3 regions of the Priestia sp. GS2 genome follow, and region 1 is predicted to be linked to each of the others. Evidence: predicted binding sites of a transcription regulator. Region 1 holds the regulator's gene; each other region holds the start of a gene.
The links. The regulator Rex, encoded in region 1, represses fermentation and respiration genes when NADH is low (regulators of the CRP and FNR family bind a similar motif). The targets are predictions, from matches to a motif close to TTGTGAAATATTTCACAA.
Positions count from the first base shown of each region.

Region 2: the regulator Rex is predicted to act here: its motif matches at 1,005-1,022, upstream of V2145_RS13530 (cytochrome ubiquinol oxidase subunit I).
Region 3: the regulator Rex is predicted to act here: its motif matches at 1,174-1,191, upstream of V2145_RS09810 (DUF1641 domain-containing protein).

Region 1 covers NZ_JAZGJX010000005.1:4,302-6,574, forward strand. Annotated here, with positions in the region: gene V2145_RS21265 (ABC-F family ATP-binding cassette domain-containing protein) at 1-792, opposite strand, end outside; gene V2145_RS21270 (redox-sensing transcriptional repressor Rex) at 1,068-1,712, shown strand; gene V2145_RS21275 (twin-arginine translocase TatA/TatE family subunit) at 1,745-1,927, shown strand; gene tatC (twin-arginine translocase subunit TatC) at 1,943-2,273, shown strand, end outside.
Region 2 covers NZ_JAZGJX010000001.1:2,636,906-2,639,178, reverse strand. Annotated here, with positions in the region: gene V2145_RS13540 (ABC transporter permease) at 1-176, shown strand, start outside; gene V2145_RS13535 (ABC transporter ATP-binding protein) at 173-901, shown strand; gene V2145_RS13530 (cytochrome ubiquinol oxidase subunit I) at 1,137-2,273, shown strand, end outside.
Region 3 covers NZ_JAZGJX010000001.1:1,871,413-1,873,685, reverse strand. Annotated here, with positions in the region: gene V2145_RS09815 (NAD(P)/FAD-dependent oxidoreductase) at 1-624, opposite strand, end outside; gene V2145_RS09810 (DUF1641 domain-containing protein) at 671-1,105, opposite strand; gene V2145_RS09805 (hypothetical protein) at 1,389-1,787, shown strand; gene V2145_RS09800 (ammonium transporter) at 1,787-2,273, shown strand, end outside.

The DNA.
Region 1 (2,273 bases):
TTTCATTTCACGCTCGTAGCGTTCAGCTTTTTGTGTTAAATAATTTGAGTAGTTACCAGGATACTTATAAGTGGTTTTTTGACTTACTTCATAGACTTGTGTAACCACTTTATCAAGGAAGTAGCGATCATGCGATACAATTAGGATAGCACCATCGTAGTTTTGTAAAAATTGCTCTAACCAAGCCAATGTTTCAATGTCAAGGTGGTTGGTAGGTTCATCCAGAATTAATAAATCAGGTTTAGTTAATAACAGCTTAGCTAAAGCCAGTCGCGTTTTTTGGCCACCGCTTAGTGTAGAAATTGGGGTGGAATAGTCAAAGTTTGAAAAGCGAAATCCGTGTAGGATTGAACGAATATCAGCTTCATATTGGTATCCACCTAGATCTTTAAAGGAAATTTGAAGCTGGTCGTATTCCTTTAAGAGCTTTTCATAGTTGATAGAATCGTGCTGATAAGAAGGATCCCCCATTTTTTCTTCAAGCTTTCTTAGTTCTTTCTCCATTCTTTGCAAAGGCTTGAAGACGGTTAACATTTCGTCCCAAATAGATAAAGTGGATTCTAACACTGTATCTTGTCCCATGTAGTCAATCGTTGTTTCTTTTGGTTTCATAATCTCTCCACTGTCGTAGGAAAGTTCACCAGAAATAATTTTTAAAAGCGTTGATTTACCTGCTCCGTTTCGACCAACCAGTGCAATGCGGTCTTTAGATTGAACTTCAAGTTTTATATTTGATAAAATCGGGTCTGCCCCGTAATATTTCGTAATTCCATTTAACTGTAGAATAATCATCATTTCACCTCTACTCATTTCGACATAGTGTATTTTAACATATTTTTAAGACGGAAGTATGAATACGTGTATGGCATAAGCATTTCCATAAAATTATGTGTAGAATTCATTATTACCACACAGACTGTGTTAAAATAAACTATAGACTACTGTTCATGAGTGAATAGAAGATTCACTTAATGGAAGCGCTATCTAGTTTGAAAAGAGAATCTTGCTAATTTAAGCGGAGATTTGAACGATAGCCATTATATCTATCGTAATTAAGGGGGCACAAGATGAATACAGAAAACTTAAAAATACCACAAGCTACAGCAAAGCGGTTGCCGCTATACTATCGTTTTATTAAAAATCTACATGCTTCTGGTAAGCAACGTGTATCGTCAGCAGAATTAAGCGAAGCAGTGAAAGTAGACTCCGCAACAATTCGTCGCGATTTTTCCTATTTTGGAGCCTTGGGTAAAAAGGGATATGGCTATAACGTCAATTATTTACTGAGCTTTTTTCGTAAAACATTAGATCAAGATGAGGTAACCAAAGTTGCTTTAATTGGCGTTGGTAATCTAGGAACAGCCTTTTTAAACTACAATTTTATTAAAAATAACAATACAAAGATTGAATTTGCTTTTGATGTTATTGAAGACAAGGTAGGCACTCACGTTGGAGACGTACCTGTTTACCATTTAGATAAGCTTGAAGAACATATGACGGAGGATATTTCCGTTGCAATTCTAACAGTTCCAGCTACAGTGGCACAGCAAATTACGGATCGCTTAGTTAAATGTGGGATTAAAGGTATTTTAAACTTTACGCCTGCACGCTTAAATGTGCCAAGTTCGATTCGTCTACATCATATTGATTTAGCCGTAGAGCTTCAGTCATTGGTTTACTTTTTGAAAAATTATCCTGAAAATAATATATAATAGAATATATACGTAATAAAGGAGGGAAAACCATGGGATTAGGTGCAGGTAGTGTTATCTTAATTGTAATTTTTGCATTGCTAATTTTTGGACCGAAGAAACTTCCAGAGCTTGGTCGAGCTGTAGGCCATACGTTAAGGGAGTTTAAAAGCGCCACTAAAGGAATAATGGAAGATAACGAAGAAGAGGGTAAGAAGAAAGAACGAAATCAATAGAGGAATGATTGACATATGAACGAACAAGAAATGTCTGTATATGATCATATTGGTGAACTGCGAAAACGGATTTTAATCGTCGTCTTTTTCTTTTTTATTGCTACAATCGGCGGTTTCTTCTTAGCAGACCGCGTCATTATTTATCTCCAATCAGCGGACGAGGCAAGCTCGTTAACAATGAATGCATTTAAATTGACGGACCCTGTTAAGATTTATATGCAGTTTGCGTTTGTCATCGGATGTGTTGTTTCTGCTCCTATTGCACTCTATCAATTATGGGCATTTATAAGTCCAGGGTTGTATGATAAAGAGAGAAAAGTAACTCTTGGATACATTCCAATTTCAA
Region 2 (2,273 bases), on a different contig from region 1:
CAATCAGTGACATAGCGGAGCAGCTAAGCACAATTGCTACATGGATTCCTCAGCATCTATTGGTTACGCAGCAGCTTGTACTTGCTAAAGAGCTTTGGATGCAGCTTGGAACAATACTAGTCATCACCATTTTATTGTGGTTAAAAGCAGTGTGGAATGTGAGGTCGATTACATGATTTCAATTGAAAAAGTAAGTAAGCGTTACGGAAGAAAAAAATCATTAAATAAAGTATCTTTGCATGTGAAAAAAGGTGAGGTGCTTGGGCTATTAGGACCAAACGGTGCTGGTAAGTCTACGCTTTTATCTATTTTAGCAACGCTTACTAAGCCTTCTAGCGGCGAAGTGGTCATCAACGGTCAGCGATTAAAAAAAGCTAAAAAGCACATTCGTAATCAAATTGGCTACGTCCCGCAAGATATTGCGCTGTGGGAAGAGCTAACGGTAAAAGAAAACATGCGACTGTGGAGCAAAATGACGGGGCGATCGGTATCAGACGATGAGCTCAAAACGCTTTGTAAGTCCGTACAGCTAGAGGGGAAATGGAGCGAAAAAGTTCAAAGCCTATCAGGGGGAATGAAGCGAAAGCTCAATATTGCTGTTGCGCTCATTCATAAACCGGCGATTTTACTTATGGACGAGCCGACGGTTGGAATTGATTTGCAGTCGAAAATGGAGATTGGCAGATACATTCAAAAGCTTACGAGAGAAGGAAAAACAGTCATTTATATTACGCATGACTTAAATGAAATTCTCGGTTTATGTCACCGGTTTGCTGTGTTAAAAGAAGGAGAAATACAGTTTATCGGTACGATGGAAGAAGCGAGAAGCGCAACAAGACAAAACAGTGACGAAGCGGTTATCTATCAGCTCCTTCATCCAGCGGTGCAGCGCGGTTATTAGAACCACTACCTAATAAAAAAGAGAAATGAAGAGTAAAAGTGTCTAAGTGAAAAACTTAGGCACTTTTTTTACAGAACCTTCTAAAATTGTGTCGAAATTAAGATTGTGAAATTGTGAACAAACTTTAACAAAATGGTGAACTGTATGGTCAACTATAAAAGAAGTTTTTATACTAAGGGCTACAATCTGCTAAGAGAAGGGAGAATTCTCTTCATACATAAAGGAGGAAATGTTTGTGTTTGAGTATGATCCGGTCTTGTATAGTCGAATCTTAACCGGTTTAACACTAGCTGTGCATACGATTTTCTCAACATTAGGAGTCGGAGTTCCGCTCTTGATTGCACTTGCTGAATGGATAGGAATTAAACGAAACGATGAGCACTACCACTTACTTGCTAGAAGATGGGCACGCGGATATATCATCACGGTAGCTGTTGGTGTTGTGACAGGTACAGCAATTGCGCTGCAGCTAAGTTTACTATGGCCAAACTTTATGCAGGTAGCTGGTCAAACGATTAGCTTTCCGCTTTTTTTAGAAACATTTGCTTTCTTCTTTGAAGCTATTTTCCTCGGAATTTATTTATATACGTGGGATCGCTTCAAAAACAAAATGTACCACTTGCTGCTGCTAATTCCAGCTGCGCTTGGTGCAACGGCATCAGGTTTCTTTATTACAACGGTAAACTCATTTATGAACGCACCGCTTGGCTTCACGTATGAAAACGGAGTGTTGTCAAATATTAACCCGATCGCAGCGATGTTTAACCCGGCGACGCCGACAAAAGTGTCGCACGTTTTATCATCCGCGTATTTAACGTCTGCGTTTGTGCTTGCAGCTATTGCAGCTTTTGCGATTTTACGAGGGCGAGATCACGTTTATCATAAAAAAGCCCTGCATTTATCAATGGTCGTGGCGTTTGTATTTGCCATTGTAACGGCACTTGTTGGAGATTTATCAGGTAAATATTTAGCAAACTACCAGCCTGAAAAACTCGCAGCAGCTGAATGGCATTTTGAAACAATGGAAGAAGCTTCATTAATTCTAGGTGGTATTTTAACCGAAGATAACGAAGTGAAGTACGCGCTTGAAATTCCGTATGCGCTCAGTATTTTAGCACACGGAACTCCAGGAGCTGAAGTTATTGGGCTTGAAGAATATCCTGAAGAAGATTGGCCTCCACTTGTTGTTCACTATATGTTCGACTTGATGGTTGCAATTGGAATGGGACTTGCGCTTATTTCATTTATTTACATTGTAATGAAAAAGAAAAAATCATGGAATCCGCTTAACAAACCGCTTCTTAGCTTAATTGTAGCCGGTGGACCGCTAGCGATGCTTGCGATTGAAGCAGGATGGTTCTTTACAGAAGAA
Region 3 (2,273 bases), on a different contig from region 1:
AGTTGGGAAGCCAGGAAGAACAGTTGGAGCAGCTTCTACACAGTATAGAGAAACATCTTTTGGATCAATACCGTGTTTTAGACAAAGGCTTGGCATAAGGTCAGCATATTCACCTACAAGCTCGATACCTGTTAAACCGCCGCCGCCGACAACGATTGTTCCGTCAGCTTTGTTTTTTGTTTTGCTAAATTCAACAATGCGCTCTTCTACGTGTGCACGTAGGCGATTTGCATCGTTTACTGATTTCAATACAAAGCTGTTTTCTTCTAGTCCTGGGATACCGAAGTAAGCAGTTTCGCTACCTAATGCAGTTACTAAGTAATCGTAGCTTAATTTTGTTCCGTCTTCTAATGCTACTTCACGTTGGTCTGGTGAAATTTCTTTTACAGTAGCAATCTTTAATTCTACATCTTTACCTTTTAGTAACTTTTCTAATGGAAGAGCTACTGCTTGTTCAGATAGTCCACCTACTGCTAAACGGTGCAGTTCAGTAATGATTTGGTGAGTAGAAAAACGGTTTACTACTGTAATTTTTGCTTCAGATGCACTTAAGTGTTGACGAGCTGTTAGGGCTGTTAATAGACCACCATAGCCGCCACCTAGAATTAGAATATGTTTTGACATAGTAGATCGATCCTCCGTTCGTGCTTTATAAAATGATAAGTTTTTATTATTTTTGTTTTTCGCCTGTTACTTCTAAGTAAGCTTGCGCAAAGCGGAATAGCTTTTGAACTTGTGGATCTTTGAGCATGCGTAATAAACCAAATAAACCGATAGTTGTTGATTGGTTAGCTTCCGCACGATCATTTGCTTCGATTGCTGAAGCAGCAAGATCTTTTACTTTTCCTTCAACTGGTTCGATAAATTCTTTAGCACCAGCAAGTAAATCTTCTTTTAACACGTTATCTGTTAATAGAGATTGTGTTAAGTCGTACGTTTTTGTTAATACAGTTACCATTTCAGCTAACTTTGGTAAGTTGTCAACAAGTACTGTTAGTGATTCTTGAACTTCTGGCTTTAGCAATTGATCAAGTACATCTGATTGAGTTGCACCTTTAGCTTGAACCGCTTCTTCAGCCGGCTTTTGAATAGTTGATTGAGACATAAGAACGTCCTCCTTTGCTGTATATTGTTGCATATGTAGACACTTTAGCTGCTAGACTTCTAGTTTTGTTGTGAAGTCCTGCACATTTATCTATTGTAAATTTATTGCCTTATAAAAGCAACCAGTTTGTTGGAAAAAACTAAGAAAGAGTCGAACGATGCATTTATTGAAAATAAACTCTATTTATTCAGAAAATAAGAATAAATTTTGTTTTTTAGATTGACGGTTTCATCAATTCTCACATATAATCTAAAACATAACATTTAATGTGAGGAGATATGACATGAGGGTTGTGAGTGAACTATATCAAACAGTTATATTTGAAGTTAATCGTGAAAAATTAATAGATCAGTTAACGAAATTAAAAGAAAGTCATGAAGAGCAGATTGTCGTTATTAAAGACAAAATTGAGAAATATGAGCAGAAAAAAAGAGCCCAAGAAACGTGGTATCAATCGCTTTCTCCATTTCGTAAAATTTTTACTGGAAGACCTTTAAGTCACCATGAAGCTGTTGAGTATATGGTCCATGTAAAGGACAGGTTTCGTAAAATTGAGCAGTTTAAAGGGAAGATCCGTGAAGTCGAACGTGTAATTGAGCTGCTAACACAAGAAGTTGACATCGAAGAAGTCGTTTTAACATCAACGATTGTAGAAGGCTTATCACGAATGGAGGAAAGATAATGGGAATCGAAGAACTTAGCTTAGGTGTCAATACGACGTGGGTAGTACTAACCGCTGCTATGATTCTATTAATGGAAGGAGGATTTGCATTATTAGAAGCTGGATTTGTTCGGTATAAAAATAACGTTAATATTATTATGAAGGTATTTGCTGACATTACAATCGGAACGCTTTGCTTTTATATTATTGGGTTTGGACTTATGTATGGAGCTGATTTAGGTGGTATTGTTGGTACAAATGGTTTTGCGTTAACAGGTGATTTATCGCACTTAGATATTCCTATTGGTTTGGAAACGTTCTGGCTGTTTCAATGTGCATTTGTTATTGCCGTAATTTCTATTGTGTCTGGAGCCGTGGCGGAACGAATTAATTTCCGCGCGTATTTATTATATGCAATGTTAATGACAGCCGTTATTTATCCGATTGCAGGTCACTGGATCTGGGGTGGGGGCTGGATTGCATTACTTGGAGTGCAAGATTTTGCAG